2 regions of the Pseudomonas sp. E1MeOHC2 genome follow, and region 1 is predicted to be linked to the other one. Evidence: predicted binding sites of a transcription regulator. Region 1 holds the regulator's gene; the other holds the start of a gene.
What was found. The regulator sigma-54, encoded in region 1, starts transcription at its own class of promoters, with help from an activator protein. The targets are predictions, from matches to a motif close to ANTGGCATNNANNTTGCTNT.

Region 1 (9,754 bases):
CCTGCTCGAAGCCCGCGGCTTCACCGCCGAGGACTTTGCCTTCTCGCACCCCGGTGGCGCGCTGGGCCGTCGCTTGCTGCTCAAGGTCGAGAATGTCATGCACAGCGGCGACGAGCTGCCTCAGGTGCCACGCGGCACCCTGCTCAAGGACGCCCTCCTTGAGATGTCTCGCAAAGGCCTGGGCATGACCGTGATCGTGGAGCCGAACGGCACACTGGCCGGGATTTTCACCGACGGCGACCTGCGCCGCAGCCTTGATCGCAACATCGACGTGCACACCACCCTGATCGACGAGGTGATGACCGTGCATGGCAAGACTGCCCGCGCCGAAATGCTCGCCGCCGAGGCCCTGAAAATCATGGAAGACCACAAGATCGGCGCCCTGGTGGTGGTGGACCGCGACGACCGGCCGACCGGTGCCCTCAACATGCATGACCTGCTGCGCGCCGGAGTGATGTAAATGAACCAGAACCTGATGCAACGCGGCAAGGCCATCAAGCTCGCCGTATTCGACGTCGATGGCGTGCTCACCGACGGTCGCCTGTATTTCCTCGAAGATGGCAGCGAGTTCAAGACCTTCAACACCCTCGACGGCCAGGGCATCAAGATGCTCATGGCCTCGGGTGTGACGACGGCGATCATCAGCGGGCGCAAGACGCCAGTGGTCGAGCGCCGGGCGAAGAACCTCGGTATTCCTCACCTTTACCAGGGCCGCGAGGACAAATTGGTGGTGCTTGACGGCCTGCTCGCCGAACTGGGCCTAAGCTATGATCAAGTCGCCTACCTGGGCGACGACCTGCCTGACCTGCCGGTGATTCGTCGCGTGGGCCTGGGCATGGCGGTGGCCAATGCCGCGCCGTTCGTTCGCCAGCACGCCCAAGGCGTAACCCAGGCTCGCGGCGGCGAAGGCGCCGCCCGTGAATTCTGCGAACTGATCATGCAGGCCCAGGGCACCCTGGACGCTGCCAACGCCAACTACCTGTAAGGCTGCCCATGTTCAGCAAGAAAGTCCGCAACGTTGCGCTGCTCGGGGTCATCGCCGCCCTGCTGGTGGCGATCGGCTACTGGAACGTCAGCCCGGAGAGCTTCCTCGACAAGCCGGTGAGCCAGGTCGATGACAGCGCCATCGACTACTACGCGACCAACGCCCACAGCCTGCAATTTCTGCCCGATGGCAAGCTGCAGTATGAAATGACCGCCGACAAGGTCGAGCACCTCAAGGCCAGCGAGATCACCCTGCTGACCACCCCCGACCTGCACATGTACCGTGGCACCGAGTACCCGTGGCACGTGCAGAGCGCCCGCGCCGAGGTCAACCCGGACGGCACCGAGGTCGAACTGATCGATAAGGTCCGCGTTGCCCGCATCGACGAAAAGCAGCGTGAGACCATCATTACCAGCTCACGCATGACTGTGTTCCCGCAGAAGCAATATGCGCAGACCGAGCAAGCCGTTAGAATCGACGGCGCCGGTGGCACAACTACGGGCAAAGGAATGAAAGCGTATTTGAAAGAAAGCAGGATGGACCTGCTCTCTAACGTAAGAGGACAGTATGAGGCTCGTTAAAACCCTCCCCCTTTTGCTCAGCCTGAGCGCAGCACTGGGAAGCGCGAGCGCCTTCGCACTGCCGAACGACCGTGATCAGCCGATCCGCATCCAGGCCGACCAGGCCCACCTGGATGACAAGCAAGGCGTAGCCACCTACACCGGCGACGTGGTCATTACTCAGGGCTCGATGATGATCAAAGGCAACACCGTGACCATCACCCGCTCCGCCTCCGGCGACATCGATGTGGTGACCTCGGTGGGCAACCTGGCCTACTTCGAGCAGCAGCAGAGCGCAGCCAAGCCAGACAAGATGAAAGGCTGGGGCGTGACTATTCAGTACCAGTCGCAGAAGGACCTGGTGATTCTCACCGACCGCGCCAAGGTCGAGAACGAAGGCAACACCACCGAAGGCGAGAAGATCGTCTACAACACCCAGACCCAGGTGGCAACCGCCGGCCGTGGTGGCAACGTGACTACACCGCGTCAGCGTATCGACATGGTGATCCAGCCCAAGAAGAAGGCCGAGTAAATGGCAACCCTCAAAGCCCAGCACCTGGCCAAGAGCTACAAGGGTCGGCAGGTCGTGCGCGATGTCAGCCTGTCGATCGACAGTGGCCAGATCGTCGGCCTGCTCGGCCCCAACGGCGCCGGCAAGACCACCTGCTTCTACATGATCGTCGGCCTGGTCCAGGCTGAGCAAGGGCGCGTGCTGATCGACAACCTCGATGTCAGCCACCAGCCCATGCATGGTCGTGCTCGCGCCGGTATCGGCTACCTGCCGCAGGAAGCCTCGATCTTCCGCAAGCTGTCGGTAGCCGATAACATCATGGCGATCCTCGAGACCCGCAAGGAGCTCGACCGCGATGGCCGCCGCAAGGAGCTGGAGAGCCTGCTGCAGGAGTTCCACATCAGCCACATTCGCGACAACCTCGGCATGAGCCTCTCGGGTGGCGAACGCCGCCGTGTCGAGATCGCCCGAGCCCTGGCGACCGCACCCAAGTTCATCCTGCTGGACGAACCCTTCGCCGGCGTCGACCCGATTTCCGTCGGCGACATCAAGCAGATCATCCACCACCTCAAGACCAAGGGCATCGGCGTACTGATCACCGACCACAACGTGCGTGAGACGCTGGATATTTGCGAAACCGCCTATATCGTCAATGATGGCCGACTGATCGCCGAAGGCGATGCCGAAACCATCCTGGCCAACGACCTGGTCAAAGAGGTTTACCTGGGTCACGAGTTCCGACTCTGACCCCGGGACGCACCTGGAGCACTGGCAAATCGCCCGTATTGGGGTTTAAGTTGTTACGGTGCTCTAGGCAAACGCTACAATTTAAGGCATAAAACTTGCTTGAAATGGCGCTCCGGCGCCCTCGTGTAGTGGATGGCGCATGCGCGCCGGCGAACAAGGTATTAAGCCCCTGCCATGAAACCATCGCTCGTCCTAAAAATGGGCCAGCAACTGACGATGACTCCTCAGTTGCAACAGGCCATCCGCCTCCTCCAGCTCTCCACCCTGGACCTCCAACAGGAAATCCAGGAAGCGCTGGAGTCCAATCCGATGCTCGAACGTCAGGAAGACGGCGAAGACTTCGACAACAGCGATCCGATGGCGGACAACGCCGAAAACAAGCCGGCCGCCGAAGTCCAGGACAACAGCTTCCAGGAAAGCACTTCAAGTGCCGAAAACCTGGAGGACGGTGAGTGGAGCGAGCGAATCCCCAACGAGCTACCGGTCGATACCGCCTGGGAAGACATCTACCAGACCAGCGCCAGCAGCCTGCCAAGCAACGATGATGACGAGTGGGACTTCACCACCCGCACATCGGCCGGCGAGAGCCTGCAAAGCCACCTGTTGTGGCAACTGAACCTGGCACCGATGTCCGACACCGATCGCCTGATCGCCGTCACCCTGATCGACAGCATCAATGGCCAGGGCTACCTGGAAGACACCCTCGAAGAAATCTGCGCCGGTTTCGACCCTGAACTGGATATCGAGCAGGACGAGGTCGAAGCGGTGCTGCACCGCATCCAGCAATTCGAGCCTGCCGGCATTGCTGCACGCAACCTTGGCGAATGCCTGCTACTGCAACTGCGCCAGCTACCGGCCAGCACACCTTGGATGGCCGAGGCCAAACGCCTGGTCACCGACTTCATCGACTTGCTTGGCAGCCGCGATTACAGCCAACTGATGCGGCGCATGAAGATCAAGGAAGACGAGCTGCGCCAAGTCATCGAACTGGTGCAAAGCCTCAACCCGCGCCCCGGCTCACAGATCGAATCGAGCGAGCCCGAGTACGTGGTGCCCGACGTCATCGTGCGCAAGGACAGTGACCGCTGGCTGGTGGAACTGAACCAGGAAGCCATCCCGCGGCTGCGCGTCAACCCGCAGTACGCAGGCTTTGTCAGGCGCGCCGACACCAGCGCCGACAACACCTTCATGCGCAACCAACTGCAGGAAGCGCGCTGGTTCATCAAGAGCCTGCAGAGCCGCAACGAAACCCTGATGAAGGTCGCCACGCAGATCGTCGAGCATCAACGCGGCTTCCTCGACCATGGCGACGAAGCGATGAAGCCTTTGGTCCTGCATGACATTGCCGAAGCCGTGGGCATGCACGAGTCGACCATTTCGCGGGTTACCACGCAGAAATACATGCACACGCCTCGCGGCATCTACGAACTGAAATACTTTTTCTCAAGCCACGTCAGCACCGCCGAAGGCGGAGAATGCTCGTCCACGGCGATCCGCGCGATCATCAAGAAACTGGTTGCGGCGGAAAATCAGAAAAAGCCATTGAGTGACAGCAAGATCGCTGGTTTACTGGAGGCACAAGGCATCCAGGTAGCCCGTCGCACCGTCGCCAAGTACCGCGAGTCTCTCGGCATTGCACCGTCGAGCGAGCGCAAGCGACTGATGTAGCCCCTGGGGTGTGCCACAGCGTTTTTGGGGCAGGTGCAAGACTTGCCTCTTTATGCACGGGCAATAAAGGAGAAGCTGTATGCAAGTCAATATCAGTGGACAGCATGTAGAAGTCACCCAGCCGCTGCGCGAATACGTGCTTGAAAAGCTCGCCCGCTTGGAGGGTCACTTCGACAAGATCACCAATGTGACTGTCATCATGAAAGTCGAGAAGCTGCAGCAAAAGGTCGAAGCGACCCTGCAGATTCCAGGCGGCGAAGTGGTTGCCAACGCCGAACACGAAGACATGTATGCAGCAATTGACGCCTTGACCGACAAGCTCGACCGCCAACTGAAAAAACACAAGGAAAAACAGCAAAGCCTGCTGCAAGGTGCAGCTGCTCGCTGATCCCCCTCATCCATGATCCGACTTGAAACCATCCTGACCCCCGGCCGTTCCCTCGTGAACGTGCCGGGCGGCAGTAAGAAGCGCGCCCTCGAAAAGGTCGCCACCGTCATCGCCGAACAAGTGCCAGAGTTGGAGATGCAAGACGTCTTCGAAAAACTGGTCGCCCGTGAAAAACTCGGTTCGACCGGGTTCGGCAACGGCATCGCCATCCCCCACTGCCGTCTCCACGGATGTACCGCTCCGGTCAGCGCATTGCTGCACCTGGAAGCGCCGATCGAATACGACGCCATCGATGGCGCGCCTGTGGACCTGCTGTTTGTCCTGCTGGTGCCCGAAGCTGCCACCGATGCGCACCTGGAACTGCTGCGCCAGATCGCCAGCATGCTCGATCGCAAAGAGGTTCGTGATCGTCTGCGTGCCGCCAGCAGTAACGAGGCCCTGTACCAGGTTGTCCTGGACGTACAGAACGAGCACTGAACATGCGCCTGATCATCGTCAGCGGCCGGTCCGGCTCCGGCAAGAGCACCGCCCTCGATGTCCTGGAAGACAACGGTTTCTATTGCATCGACAACCTGCCCGCCGGGTTGCTACCGCAGTTGGCGGAAAATGCGTTGATCAATACCGAATTGCTGCAACCCAAGGTGGCCGTGTCGATTGACGCGCGCAACCTGCCCAGCCACCTGACGCGTTTCCCCGAGCTGCTCGAAGGAGCGCGTGCCCGGCATATCAAGTGCGACGTTCTGTACCTGGACGCCGACGAAGACACGCTGCTCAAACGCTTCTCCGAGACCCGTCGGCGCCACCCGCTGACCAATGCCAACCGCTCCCTGGCAGAAGCGATCCGTGTGGAAAGCGATATGCTGGGGCCGATCTCGGACCTGGCTGACCTGAAGATCGACACCACCAGCCTCAATCTTTATCAACTGCGTGATTCGATCAAGCTGCGCCTGCTCAACCAGCCCGAGCCCGGTACCGCGTTCCTGGTCGAATCGTTCGGCTTCAAGCGTGGCATGCCGGTCGATGCTGACCTGGTGTTCGACGTGCGCTGCCTGCCCAACCCGTACTGGAAGCCCGAGCTGCGCGAGCACTCCGGCCTCGATCAACCCGTGATCGACTACCTCGCCGCCCAGCCGGATGTCGAAGACATGTTCAACGACATTTCCAGCTACCTGCTCAAATGGCTACCCCGCTTCGCCGCCAGCAACCGCGCCTATGTCACCATCGCCATCGGCTGCACCGGCGGCCATCACCGGTCGGTGTACCTGACCGAACGCCTTGGCCAGTTGCTGCAGCAATCACTGAAAAACGTCCAGGTCCGCCACCGCGACCTCTAGCCCACAGGATCTGCCTCACGATGCCCGCCCGCGAAATCACCATCATCAACAAGCTGGGCCTGCATGCCCGGGCGGCGGCCAAGTTCGTCGGCGTGGCCGGGCGTTTTCCTTGCCAGGTCCGGGTAGGCCGTGCGCCAGACAAGCTGGTGGACGGCAAGAGCATCATGGCGGTGATGATGCTCGCGGCGGGTAAAGGCACCCAGGTGCACCTGCTAACCGAAGGCGAACAGGACAATGACGCGCTGGACGCATTGGTTGAACTGATCAACAACTACTTCGACGAAGGCGAGTAGGGAACGCTGGGGCTCGCCACAACACGTTCAGCGCCTGTGAGACCGAGCACCGCCCGCGCGGCGCATCGCGAGCAAGCTCGCTCCTACATCCGTTTCGGGCCAATTATTCCTGTGGCATTGGCGCGCGCGCCCTTGGCGTATGGCACGAATATCGTGTCGTGAAAACAAGGCGGTCGCGCACGTTGGCGTAGGCGTAACTGGCCCGAAACGGATGTAGGAGCGAGCTTGCTCGCGATGCGCCGCGCGGGCGGCGCTCGGTCTTACAGGCGCAGACAATCTCCCGCCGAGCCATTGCGACCACGCCGCGATCGGTATCGGTGCGATAAATTCAAGACATCGCCGTATCCATCACCATCATCAGGCAAAAGCCGATACATAGCCCCAGACTGGCCAAGCGGTGATGCCCATTGCTGCGCGACTCGGGGATGATTTCCTGGGTCACCACCAGCAGCATCGCCCCTGCGGCACACGCCAAACCCAACGGCAGCAGCAGCTCGGCAATGTTGACCAGCCAAGCGCAGATCACCGCCGCCACGGGTTCGACCAGGCCTGAGGCGGCACCGATCAGGAATGCCTTGAATCGCGGCATGCCCGCCCCCGCCAACACCAGCGCAATCACCAGGCCCTCGGGCACATCCTGTAAGGCGATGCCCATGGCCAGGCTGTCGGCATCGGCCATGCCACCACCCGCTGACACGCCAATGGCCATGCCTTCAGGAATGTTGTGGGCGATGATGGCGATGACGAACAGCCAGATTCGCGCGGCGATCACTGGCTGGTTATCCGTGCCGACCAAGGCTTCCGGCGAGGCGCCGGAGACCTTGAGGTCGACCAGAAACAGGCACAAGGCGCCGAACATCAGGCCAAAGCTGATCAGCCCTCCCGCGCCCCAGGGGCTGAAGCCGATGCCCTGGGCCGCTTCCAGCCCAGGAATGATCAGGGAGAATGCGGTAGCCGCCAGCATCACACCCGCGCCAAAACCCAGCAGCGTGTCGGCCAAAGCCACCGGCATGTTACGAATGACCAACACCGGTACCGCGCCCAGGGCTGTCCCCAACGCGCACAGTGCGCCCCCCTCGAGGGCGCGCAGCATACGTGGTTCCAGGCCCAGCCAGGCAATGCCCTGCGCCAGCAGCAATGCTGTGCCAACCAGCAGCAGCAAGGTTCCTATCGCCAGGCGAAACAGACGCACGCTGCTGACGGACAACACCTGTGAACGCATACCGGATCGACTCACTTCAAGGCTTCGAGATAACGACGTTCCACTTCCGCCCAGTCGACGACGTTGTAGAAGGCACCGATGTATTCAGGGCGACGGTTCTGGTATTTGAGGTAGTAGGCGTGCTCCCACACATCCAGCCCCAGGATCGGCGTGTTGCCGTGCATCAGCGGGCTGTCCTGGTTGCCGCTGCTTTCAACCACCAGCTTGTTGTCCGGGGTGACGCTGAGCCAGGCCCAGCCGCTGCCAAAGCGGGTCAGCGCAGCCTTGGTGAACGCATCCTTGAAGGCGTCGAAACCACCGAGCTCGGCCTCGATCGCCTTGGCTACCTGACCTTGCGGCTCGCCGCCACCCTGTGGCGCCATCACGGTCCAGAACAGCGAGTGATTGGCGTGGCCGCCCCCCTGGTTGATCACGGCAGCCTGCAGTTTCTCCGGCAATTGCTTGACCGCGGCTACCAACTGCTCCACTGGCCACTCGGCCCATTCGCTGCCTTCGATGGCGGCGTTGAGGTTGTTGATGTAGGTCTGGTGATGCTTGCTGTGGTGAATCTCCATGGTCTGGGCATCAATGTGCGGTTCCAGCGCATCGTAGGCATAGGGCAATGCGGGCAAGGTATGTGGCATGTCAGTGGATTCCGTAAGCATGGGTTCTGGGCGTCACGTCTGCCTTGGCGGCCAGTTCGCTGGCCTCGGGTGCGTGACGGTTGAGCAGGCGCTCGGTACGCGGGTACTGACCGTACTCGTCGATAAAATTCAGCAATTCGGTGTAGGTGCGCCCACTGTGGCGCAGCGCCGCATCCCGCAGCGCCTGGGGCAGGCGAGCCTCCTGGCTGGCCTGAAGCAAGCGCTGATGCGCAGCGCACAGGTAGTCGGCGCTCTCGTGCGGCTGGTTCAGGCGCAGGTGCAGGTCGGCCAGGTTGTGATGGGCGATGACAAACACCGCCACCGCTTCGTCGACGTCATGCCAGCGCTCGAACAGCACCTGGGCCAACGCCAAGGCCTGCAGGTAGTGTTCCCGTGCATCGACCCACTCACCCTGCTCGAACAGGCGATTGGCAGTTTCCGTGGTACGTTTCCAGTGCTGCATGGCTTATCTCCTGGGCGGTGACGCAGGGTCAGATGCCGCCAGCGGTGAGTTTCTCCGGGTCCAGCAGCGCTTCCAACTGGTCGCGCGACAAGTCGGTATGCTCCAGTGCCACGTCGATGATCGGGCGGCCCTGCTTGTACGCGGTCTTGGCGATTTCGGCGGCCTTGAGGTAGCCGATGATCGGGTTCAGCGCAGTGACCAGGATCGGGTTGCGCGCCAGGGCCTCCTTGAGCTTGCTTTCATTAACCTTGAAGGTGGCGATGGCCTTGTCGGCCAGCAGACGGCTGACGTTGGCCATCAACTCGATGCTTTCCAGCAGGTTGCGGGCGATCACCGGCAACATCACGTTCAGCTCGAAGTTGCCCGACTGGCCGGCGATCGCGATGGTCGCGTCATTGCCGATCACCTGCGCGGCAACCATGGCAGTGGCTTCCGGGATCACCGGGTTGACCTTGCCTGGCATGATCGAAGAGCCTGGTTGCAGGCCCTGCAGTTCGATCTCGCCGAGGCCGGCCAACGGACCGGAGTTCATCCAGCGCAGGTCGTTGGCAATTTTCATCAGCGCCACGGCGGTGGTCTTGAGCTGTCCCGAAAGGGCTACTGCAGTGTCCTGCGAACCGATCAGAGCAAACAGGTTGTGCCCGGGGGTGAACTCAACCTGGGTCAGGCCACTCAGCTGACGCGCGAAACCGGCAGCGAATTGCGGATGGGCATTGATGCCGGTACCCACGGCGGTGCCGCCCTGGGCCAGCGCCTGCAGGCTCGGCAGGGTTGCCTCGATGTGCGCCTGCGCACCGTTGATTTGCGCTGCCCAGCCGTCGAGTACCTGGCTCATGCGCACGGGCATGGCGTCCATCAGGTGGGTGCGGCCGGTCTTCACAAACGGGTGCACCTGCGCCGACTTGGCCTCGATCACTTGCACCAGATGACGCAAAGCCGGCAGCAGCTGCTCATGCAGCG
Region 2 (9,754 bases), 660 kb from region 1:
TGCAGCTCGCCGTCCAGGTAATCCACCAGCAGGTGCTGATCCAGGCCCAGTGCGCGCTTGAGTACATGCTGCATGCCAGGTTGGTCCCAGACATGGTCTTCGCTCAGGCACTGCAGACGGCCCTTGTGCCAGCGGTAGACGCGGCAGTCGCCAACATGCGCCAGGGTAAAACGCCTACCGCGCAGCACCAGTGCGCTGAGGGTGGTCAACAGCGGCTGGCCACTGCCCTGGGCGCGTAGCCAACGGTTCTGCGCCAGCAGCAGGCGATCCAGCGCCTGCGCCACGCTCCAGGTGGCGGGGGTGGCGTAGTAGTCCAGGGCCAGTGCCTGCAAGCTGGCCCGTGCTGCCAGGCCGCCATCGGCACATTGGCTGACGCCGTCGGCGAGGGCGAACAGGTAGCCTTTGCTGGCGGCCAGTTCCGGCGCAGGGGTAACCAGGCGCAGGGCATCCTGGTTTTCTGCGCGCGGCCCGGTGGCGCTGGCGTGGGCAAAGTTCAGTTGCAGGCTCATTGGCGTGCCTCAGACCCGCGCCGCAGTGACGGCGGCCGAGCCCCAGGTGGTGCGCCAGCGCTGCTTGACGCCGTGCAGGCCGAACCAGGCCAGCAAGCCGAGGCTGGCGAACAGCCACAAGCCCAACTGGTAGTCGCCGGTGTGCTGCTTGATGGTGCCAAGCCCGGCAGCCAGCAGGAAGCCGCCGATACCACCGGCCATGCCGATCAGCCCTGTCATCACGCCGATTTCCTGGCGAAAGCGTTGCGGTACCAGTTGGAACACGGCGCCGTTGCCGGCACCCAGGCCGAGCATGGCGCTGACGAACAGCGCCAGCGCAGCCGCCGCGCTGGGCAAGTTGAAGCCGACCGCGGCGATACAAATGGCGGCCACGCTGTACATGCCCAGCAGGGTGCGGATGCCGCCAAAGCGGTCGGCCAGGGCGCCGCCGAGCGGGCGCATCAGGCTACCGGCAAAAACGCAGGCGGCGGTGTAGTAGCCGGCGGTGACCGGGCTCAGGCCATACTGGTCGCTGAAGTAGCCGGGCAGGGCGCTGGCCAGGCCGATGAATCCGCCGAAGGTAACGCTGTAGAAGAACATGAACCACCAGCTGTCGCGGTCACCGAGGGCCTTGAGGTAGTCGGCCATGGCCTTGCGCTTGGGCCGCTCGGGCGCATTGCGCGCCAGCAGGGCGAACACTACCAGGGTCAGCGACAGCGGGATCAGGGCAAAACCGAACACGTTGTTCCAGCCAAAGCCCGCAGCCAGGGCGGGTGCCAGCAATGCCGCGAACACGGTGCCGGAGTTACCGGCACCGGCGATGCCCATGGCCTTGCCTTGGTGCTGCGGCGGGTACCACTGCGAAGCCAGCGGCAGCGAGACCGCGAACGAGGCACCAGCGAAGCCCAGGAACACGCCCAGCAGCAGGGCCTGCTCGTAGCTGTGCACGCCCAGGTACCAGGCGCCAGCAAGGGCAATGATGACCACGACCTGGCCGATCAGGCCGGCAGTCTTTGGCGAAAGGCGATCGACCAGCAGGCCCATGGCGAAGCGCAATATCGCACCGGCCAGAATCGGCGTGGCCACCATCAGGCCCCGTTGCTGTGCACTCAACTGCAGGTCGGCCGCGATTTGCACCGCCAGCGGGCCGAGCAGGTACCAGACCATGAAGCTCAGGTCGAAATACAGGAACGCGGCGAACAGCGTGGGCACATGCCCGGATTTCCAGAAGCTGGTACTCATCGAACACCTCACTCGGCAATGCAACGGAACGAAAAAGACGCCGCTACCCGGTCCACGGCTGTGGAGGGGTGAGCGACGTCTTTGTCGGGGTTATGTGGGCAACCGCCGTTGGCTACCGGTGTGGTTTCTTCAGCAAGAGCTGGGCCAACTCGGGGTATGGGTTAACTCGCTCCCACATGGATTGCGACAGCCTTTTAGACTTTCCCTAGAGCTTCACCCCAGCATCTCGTGCATGGCGATGATCTGCTCGGCCACCTGGATCAGCTTCTGTTGGCGGCTCATGGCCTGGCGGCGCATCAGGGTGTAGGCCTGCTCTTCGTTGCAGTCCTTCATCTTCATCAGCAGGCCTTTGGCCTGTTCGATGCGCTTGCGCTCGGCCAGTTGCTGGTCGCGCGCCACCAGCTGCGCCTTGAGCGCCTGGTCGCTTTCGAAGCGGGCCATGGCCACATCCAGGATCGGCTGCAGCCGCGCGGCATGGATGCCCTCGACGATGTAGGCACTGACCCCCGCCTGGATAGCCTGGCGCATCACCCCCGGGTCATGCTCGTCGGTAAACAGCACGATGGGCCGGGGGCGGTCGCGGCTGACCAGCACCACTTGTTCCATCACGTCACGGTCCGGTGAGTCGGTATCGATCAACACGACATCCGGATGCACCGTTTCGACGCAGGCGGGCAGGTCGATGGTCAGGCTCGGGGCTTCAATCACGTCAAAGCCTGCCTCGCTCAGGGCGGCCTTGAGCCGGCCCAGCTTGTTTTGTGTGTCGTCGATCAGCAGGATACGCAGCATGTTCATCCCCCTCACAGGCCAACGCGGGCTTCGGGTGTGTCGCCCAGGGCGTGCAGGCGGAAGCTGCGGGCATAGCCGTAGGGGTCGCTGCCGTCCCAGCGTGTGCCGTCGATCAGCAGGCTGCTGCGCATCGACGGGTGGTGGCAAGGAATGCCGAGGGCATCCGCTGCTTCGCGATACAGCGCCAGTTGCTGGATCTGGCTGGCCACGCCAAGGTAGTCGGGGTCGTCACGCAGCAGGCCCCAGCGGCGGAACTGGGTCATGAACCACATGCCATCGGACAGGTACGGCATGTTCGCCTGGCCCTGATCGAACAGGCGCAGGGCATGGGGGTCTTGCCACTGGTTGCCCAGCCCATCCTGGTAGTCACCGAGCAAGCGTGGCTCGATGTTGCCCACCGGCGTGTCCAGATAGGCGCTGCCGCTGAGCAGCTGCGCGGTGCTGCGGCGGTTCTGCGGGTTTTGTTCAATGAAGCGGCTGGCCGCCAGGATCGTCTTGATCAGGGCGCGGGCACTGTTGGGGTATTGCTCGGCGAAGGCGCGGGCGCAAGCGAGGACCTTCTCCGGGTGGTCTGGCCAGATCGACTGGCTGGTCGCCAGGGTAAAGCCCTGGCCGTTGGCGACGGCATCGGCCGCCCAGGGTTCGCCCACACAAAAGCCATCGATGCGGCCGGCCTGGATATGCGCGGCCATCTGCGCGGGCGGCACTACCACGCTGTCAACATCGCGCTGCGGGTGGATGCCTTGGCTCGCCAGCCAGTAGTACAACCACATGGCGTGGGTGCCTGTGGGGAAGGTCTGGGCAAAGGTCAGGCGTGCGCCATGCTGGTGCACCAGGCGCGCCAGTGCCTCAGGGCTGGTCACGCCCTTGCGTTGCAGGGCAGGGGAAAGGTTGATGGCCTGGGCATTTTGGTTCAGCCCCATGAGTACGGCCATGTCACTGGCCGGCACACCGCCGATGCCCAGATGCACGGCATAGGCCAGGCCGTACAGGCAGTGCGCGGCATCCAGTTCGCCGCTGACCAGTTTGTCGCGCAGACCCGCCCAGGCGCCTTGGCGACTGAGGTTGAGGGTAAGACCGTACTGCTGGGCAAAGCCCTGGGTGGCGGCGACCACGACCGAGGCGCAGTCGGTGAGGGCCATGAAGCCAATGTTCAGGCTGGGTTTCTCCGGCGCATCGCTGCCGTTGACCCAGGCCAGGGGCGTTGTTCGGGGTGCTGTGTTCACAAGGTTCCTCGCCCGTACTGAAAAGGCAGTGTGCGGTGAGCGAAGCAACGCATGTGCCAAGCAGCCCCAGGATTTACTGTCATGCCAGCCGTGCGCTGGCTATAATCGCCAGCTCATTCACCCCGAGCCTTGCCCGCCCATGTATACCCTGGCCCGCCAGCTGCTGTTCAAGCTTTCTCCGGAAACCTCCCACGACCTGTCGCTGGACCTGATTGGTGCCGGTGGCCGTCTTGGCCTCAATGGCATGCTGTGCAAGCAGCCGGCGGCCTTGCCGGTGTCGGTCATGGGCTTGAACTTCGCCAACCCGGTGGGCCTTGCCGCCGGCCTGGACAAGAATGGCGCGGCAATCGACGGCTTTGCGCAACTGGGCTTCGGCTTCGTCGAGATCGGTACCGTCACCCCACGCCCGCAACCGGGCAATCCCAAACCGCGGATTTTCCGTCTGCCTGAGGCGACGGCGATCATCAACCGCATGGGGTTCAACAACCTGGGTGTCGATCATCTGCTCAAGCGCGTGCGTGCTTCGCGCTACAACGGCGTGCTGGGCATCAACATCGGCAAGAACTTCGACACACCGGTCGAGCGTGCGGTCGATGACTACCTGATCTGCCTGGACAAGGTCTATACCGATGCCACCTACATCACCGTCAACGTCAGCTCGCCGAACACGCCGGGCTTGCGCAGCCTGCAGTTTGGCGACTCGCTGAAGCAGTTGCTCGATGCCTTGGCCGAGCGCCGTGAGCAGTTGGCGGTGACGCATGGCAAGCGCGTGCCGTTGGCGATCAAGATCGCCCCGGACATGAACGACGAGGAAACCGCGCTGGTGGCTGCTGCGCTGATGGAATCGGGCATGGACGCGGTGATCGCCACTAACACCACGCTGAGCCGTGAAGGCGTCGAAGGCTTGCCTTATGGGGGCGAAGCCGGTGGTTTGTCGGGCGCGCCGGTGCTGGAAAAGAGCACGCACACCGTGAAGGTGCTGGCAGGTGAGCTGGGTGGCAAGCTGCCGATCATTGCTGCCGGTGGCATCACCGAGGGCCGCCACGCCGCCGAAAAAATCGCTGCGGGTGCCAGCCTGGTGCAGATTTACTCCGGCTTCATCTATAAGGGCCCTGCGCTGATCCGCGAGGCAGTGGATGCCATCGCCGCGATGCCAAGGTAACCGGCCATAAAAAAGGGCCCCATCAAGGGGCCCCTGGGCCTTCGCCCGCCGCCCGGATGGGGCGTGCATGGTAAATCGAATTCAGTGTCCTCGATCAGCCAACGGCGTGATTTTCGTTGAGTCTATGGATGCCAGCGGTGCCAGTCATGCCGTCCCAGTTATCACCGCGACCTTCACGCCAGCCGTTGATCCAGGCTTGGCGAACAGAAGGAAGATTGAAGGGGCAAAGTTCGCGGGATTTGCCGGTGACCCCGTATTGGTAGCCACGTGAATATGCTCTTTCCAACGGATCACGCTTAAGTCTTCTCATAGGGTGTTGCCCTCACTTGTTGACTGTAATGTCCCGTCGGCCTCTCCGAGGCCGGGCAGAGTCATTCTGCCGGTTTGCGCTCGCTGCCGGCGTCGCGAGCTGAAGGTGCCGCCTCGTTGCGAAGCGGCCTGAGACCAGTTCTAACGAATGCAAGTCACGGTGTGAATGATCGATTTGTCATAAGCACGTAACCTTTCCAAGGGTGTAGTGATAAGTAAATAAATGCGACTCAACCTTATTTTGCCTTGAGCCCGCTATGATCGGGGTTTGCCGATCATTGACGTCATTTCGCCAGCGTTGCTGAGCCGTGACAGAAATATTTTGAAATGCGACGAAGGGTCACATCGGTTCCTGAATCGCTCGAATTTTTAATACTGCCTGATGATCTAAGCTGTCTTTGCCCCTGGCGAAGTGCTGATCGGTCAGGCGGCCCGGTCGTTCTGCTACGCGGTTGCGCGCAGGGGATGGCCACTCGGACGCCTGCTGGAAGGGTGTTCGGGCAAACATCGCGGGGTGATGCGTCGCCTCGTCAGTCAAATAGCCCAAGGCTCTGGAATACTCATGTCGGACCGTTTCGAACTTTATCTTACCTGCCCCAAAGGCCTGGAAGGCCTGCTCGCCGAAGAGGCCAAGGGCCTCGGCCTCGATGAGGTGCGCGAGCACACCTCGGCCATTCGCGGCGCCGCCGACATGGAAACCGCCTACCGCCTGTGCCTCTGGTCGCGCCTGGCCAACCGGGTGCTGCTGGTGCTCAAGCGCTTCAACATGAAGAACGCCGACGACCTCTACGACGGCGTGAACGCGGTTGACTGGGCTGACCACCTGGCTGCCGACGGCACCCTCGCGGTAGAGTTCAGCGGCCACGGCTCGGGCATCGACAACACCCATTTCGGTGCGCTCAAGGTCAAGGACGCCATTGTCGACAAGCTGCGCAACCGTGAAGGCCTGCGCCCGTCGGTGGAGAAGATCGACCCGGACGTACGCGTGCACCTGCGCCTGGACCGTGGCGAGGCGATTCTCTCGCTCGACCTCTCCGGCCACAGCCTGCACCAACGCGGCTACCGCTTGCAGCAAGGCGCCGCGCCGCTCAAGGAAAACCTCGCGGCAGCCGTATTGATTCGCGCCGGATGGCCACGCATCGCTGCCGAAGGCGGCGCGCTGGCTGACCCGATGTGCGGTGTGGGTACCTTCCTGGTCGAAGCCGCGATGATTGCCGCGGATATCGCGCCCAACCTCAAGCGCGAGCGCTGGGGCTTCAGCGCCTGGCTTGGCCATGTGCCGGCACTGTGGCGCAAGGTTCATGACGAGGGGCAAGCACGCGCGCAGGCCGGCCTGGCCAAGCCACCGCTGTGGATTCGCGGCTACGAGGCCGACCCACGGCTGATCCAGCCGGGGCGCAACAACGTCGAGCGTGCCGGCCTGAGCGACTGGGTGAAGATTTACCAGGGCGAAGTCAGCACCTTCGAGCCACGGCCTGACCAGAACCAGAAAGGCCTGGTCATCAGCAACCCGCCTTACGGCGAGCGTCTGGGCGACGAAGCCAGCCTGCTGTACCTCTACCAGAACCTTGGCGAGCGTCTGCGCCAGGCGTGCATGGGCTGGGAAGCGGCGGTGTTCACCGGGGCGCCGGAGCTGGGCAAGCGCATGGGCATTCGTAGCCACAAGCAATACGCTTTCTGGAACGGTGCGCTGCCGTGCAAGCTGCTGTTGTTCAAGGTGCAGCCCGACCAGTTCGTCACCGGCGAGCGTCGCGATGCGCAGTCTGAAAACACCGATGCCCGTCGCCAGGAGCCGCAGGCAAGCGAACCCGCGCGTCTGTCGGAGGGTGCGCAGATGTTCGCCAATCGTCTGCAAAAAAATCTCAAGCAGCTGGGCAAGTGGGCGCGTCGCGAGCAGGTCGATTGCTACCGTCTGTACGATGCCGACATGCCTGAGTACGCCCTGGCGGTAGACCTCTACCACGACTGGGTGCATGTGCAGGAATACGCGGCGCCCCGTACGATCGACCCGGAAAAGGCCCAGGCGCGTCTGCTCGATGCATTGGCAGCGATTCCACAGGCCCTGGGCATTTCGCCTCAGCGTGTGGTGCTCAAACGCCGTGAGCGCCAGAGCGGCACCCGCCAGTATGAGCGCCAGGCCACCGAAGGGCGCTTCCAGGAAGTCAACGAAGGCGGCGTCAAGCTGCTGGTCAACCTCACCGACTATCTGGACACCGGCCTGTTCCTCGACCATCGCCCGATGCGCATGCGCATCCAGCGCGAGGCCGCCGGCAAGCGCTTCCTCAACCTGTTCTGCTACACCGCCACCGCCACCGTGCATGCGGCCAAGGGCGGTGCGCGCAGCACCACCAGCGTCGACTTGTCGAAAACCTACCTGGACTGGGCGCGGCGCAACCTGTCGCTCAACGGTTTTTCTGAGCGTAACCGCCTGGAGCAGGGCGATGTGATGGCCTGGCTGGAAGCCAACCGTGACAGCTACGACATGATCTTCATCGACCCGCCGACCTTCTCCAACTCCAAGCGTATGGAAGGTGTGTTCGATGTGCAGCGTGACCATGTGCAGTTGCTCGACCTGGCGATGGCGCGCCTGGAGCCAGGTGGCGTGCTGTATTTCTCCAACAACTTCCGTAAGTTCCAGCTCGATGAGCACCTGATGGCGCGTTACGCGGTGGAGGAAATCACCGCCCAGACACTGGACCCGGACTTTGCCCGCAACAACCGCATCCACCGCGCATGGCGCCTGCAATTGCGCTGAAGCGACGAGGTGCATTGCGCGGCTAATGGCCAATAGCTATAACTGAGGCCAGGGCAAGATAATCCGCAGGACGCTGACGTGACGAGATGGTGTTATGTCCAAGTTTGGCGTACGTGCGAGGTTTCTTGGCCTGTGCCCGGAAGGGGTGTCCGCCTGGGCCGTGGCGCTGGTGGCCCTGGTGGCCGGTGGACTGCTGTCGGCCGTCCTGGCCCTGGCCGCGCATTCGCTCCACAAGCAGCAACTGCGCCAGCGCTTCGAGCTGTTGGCCAGCGAGCGCTACAGCCGCATCGCAGAGCGTTTTGACGATCAGCAGCAGCGCCTGGAAGGGCTGCGGCGGTTTTTCAGCTTTTCCAACGAAGTGACTCCCCACGAATTCGATGGCTATGCACGGCCGCTGCTGCACCGCACCCTGGCTTATGCCTGGGCGCCGCGTGTAGAGGCTGCGCAGCGGGCCGAGTTCGAGCACCGCACCACGGCCTGGCGGGGCCAGGACTATGTGATCGGTGATCAGGATGCGCAGGGCAATTGGCAGCCGGCACCGCCGCGTGATCATTACTTTCCAGTGCTCTACACCCAGTCGGACGAACAGCCGGCGCTACCTTACGGGCTTGACCTGGCTGGCCAGCGTGCGCTGCAAGCGACCCTGGCGCGGGCGTTGGAGCCTGGCAGCATGGCGGTGTCCGAACCGCTGGACATGATCGGCGACAGGGCTGGGCGGCCGGCCGCTGACGGGCGCGGCCTGCTGATGGTGGCGCCGGTGTTCTCCGACGCCGCCCCCCACGGCGCTGCGGTGGGCTATGTGATGGCGTTGCTCAACCTGCGCGAGCTCATCAGCGACGGCTTGCCGGCGCCGGCCGACGACAATCTGGTCGTGCGTATCGAAGACCCGTCCGGGCTGAATGGGCCTGAAGTCGTGTTCGCGTCACAGAACGACGCCGCCCCCCTGGCGCTGGCCCGCAGTCAGTTGCTGCACCTGGCCGACCACCCTTTCCAGTTGCTTGTCAGGCCGAGCCTGGCCTTCGTGAAGGCCAACCGGTCCTCGGCGGCACGGGTGGTCGCGCTGTTGGGCGGGCTGTTGAGCCTGCTGCTCAGTGCCTTGCTCTACAGCCTGTTCAGCCAGCGCCAGCGCGCTTTGACCCTGGTCGAGCAGCGCACTGCCGAGCTGCTGGTCAGCGAGCAAACCCTGCGTGGCACCCACAACCAGTTGCGCAGCGTGCTTGAGGCCGCGACCCAGGTGGCTATCATCGCCACCAACCTCAAGGGGGTCGTCAGCACTTTCAATACCGGTGCCGAGCGCATGCTCGGCTACTCGGCCAGCGAGGCGATCGGCCATTTGCGCCTTGAGGACCTGGTACTGCCCCAGGAGCTCAGCCAGCGCGCCCATGCCCTGAGCCTGCGTTACGGTCGTCACATTGCCGGTGGCCAGGCGATGTTTGCCGAAACGGTGCAGGAAAGCGGTGCCGAACCTGGCGAGTGGACCTTGCTGCGCACCGATGGCAGCCACCTGGTGGCCAACATGCTGGTCACGGCCATGCTCGATGAACAAGGCTTGTGGGTTGGCTACCTGGCCATCTGCATTGATGTCACTGAACGGCGGCGGGTGCATGAGGCGCTGGCGGCGCGTGACCGGCTGCTGGAGAAACTCAGTGCCGAGGTCCCGGGTGGCATCTATCAGTACCGTCTGGATGCCAATGGTGACTCATGCTTCCCGTATGCCAGCAAAGGGCTTTATGACATCTACGAGGTCGACCTGCAGCAGTTGCGCGAGGACGCCACGGTGGTG

Region 2: ACSSU5_RS18450 (CmpA/NrtA family ABC transporter substrate-binding protein) is a predicted target of sigma-54. The motif match lies at 3,787-3,806, and genes of this name have one in related genera.

The regions. Positions count from the first base shown of each region.
Region 1 is NZ_CP196675.1:3,401,391-3,411,144, reverse strand. It holds gene ACSSU5_RS15405 (KpsF/GutQ family sugar-phosphate isomerase) at 1-460, shown strand, start outside; gene ACSSU5_RS15400 (KdsC family phosphatase) at 461-985, shown strand; gene lptC (LPS export ABC transporter periplasmic protein LptC) at 994-1,566, shown strand; gene lptA (lipopolysaccharide transport periplasmic protein LptA) at 1,553-2,077, shown strand; gene lptB (LPS export ABC transporter ATP-binding protein) at 2,078-2,803, shown strand; gene ACSSU5_RS15380 (RNA polymerase factor sigma-54) at 2,978-4,471, shown strand; gene hpf (ribosome hibernation-promoting factor, HPF/YfiA family) at 4,551-4,859, shown strand; gene ptsN (PTS IIA-like nitrogen regulatory protein PtsN) at 4,872-5,336, shown strand; gene rapZ (RNase adapter RapZ) at 5,339-6,193, shown strand; gene ACSSU5_RS15360 (HPr family phosphocarrier protein) at 6,214-6,486, shown strand; gene ACSSU5_RS15355 (ZIP family metal transporter) at 6,815-7,708, opposite strand; gene ACSSU5_RS15350 (superoxide dismutase) at 7,720-8,331, opposite strand; gene ACSSU5_RS15345 (DUF2753 domain-containing protein) at 8,333-8,794, opposite strand; gene ACSSU5_RS15340 (class II fumarate hydratase) at 8,823-9,754, opposite strand, start outside.
Region 2 is NZ_CP196675.1:4,065,453-4,075,206, forward strand. It holds gene ACSSU5_RS18435 (bifunctional protein-serine/threonine kinase/phosphatase) at 1-509, opposite strand, end outside; gene ACSSU5_RS18440 (nitrate/nitrite transporter) at 519-1,730, opposite strand; gene ACSSU5_RS18445 (ANTAR domain-containing response regulator) at 1,944-2,519, opposite strand; gene ACSSU5_RS18450 (CmpA/NrtA family ABC transporter substrate-binding protein) at 2,531-3,745, opposite strand; gene ACSSU5_RS18455 (quinone-dependent dihydroorotate dehydrogenase) at 3,885-4,907, shown strand; gene rmf (ribosome modulation factor) at 5,002-5,217, opposite strand; gene rlmKL (bifunctional 23S rRNA (guanine(2069)-N(7))-methyltransferase RlmK/23S rRNA (guanine(2445)-N(2))-methyltransferase RlmL) at 5,779-7,971, shown strand; gene ACSSU5_RS18470 (sensor domain-containing diguanylate cyclase) at 8,066-9,754, shown strand, end outside.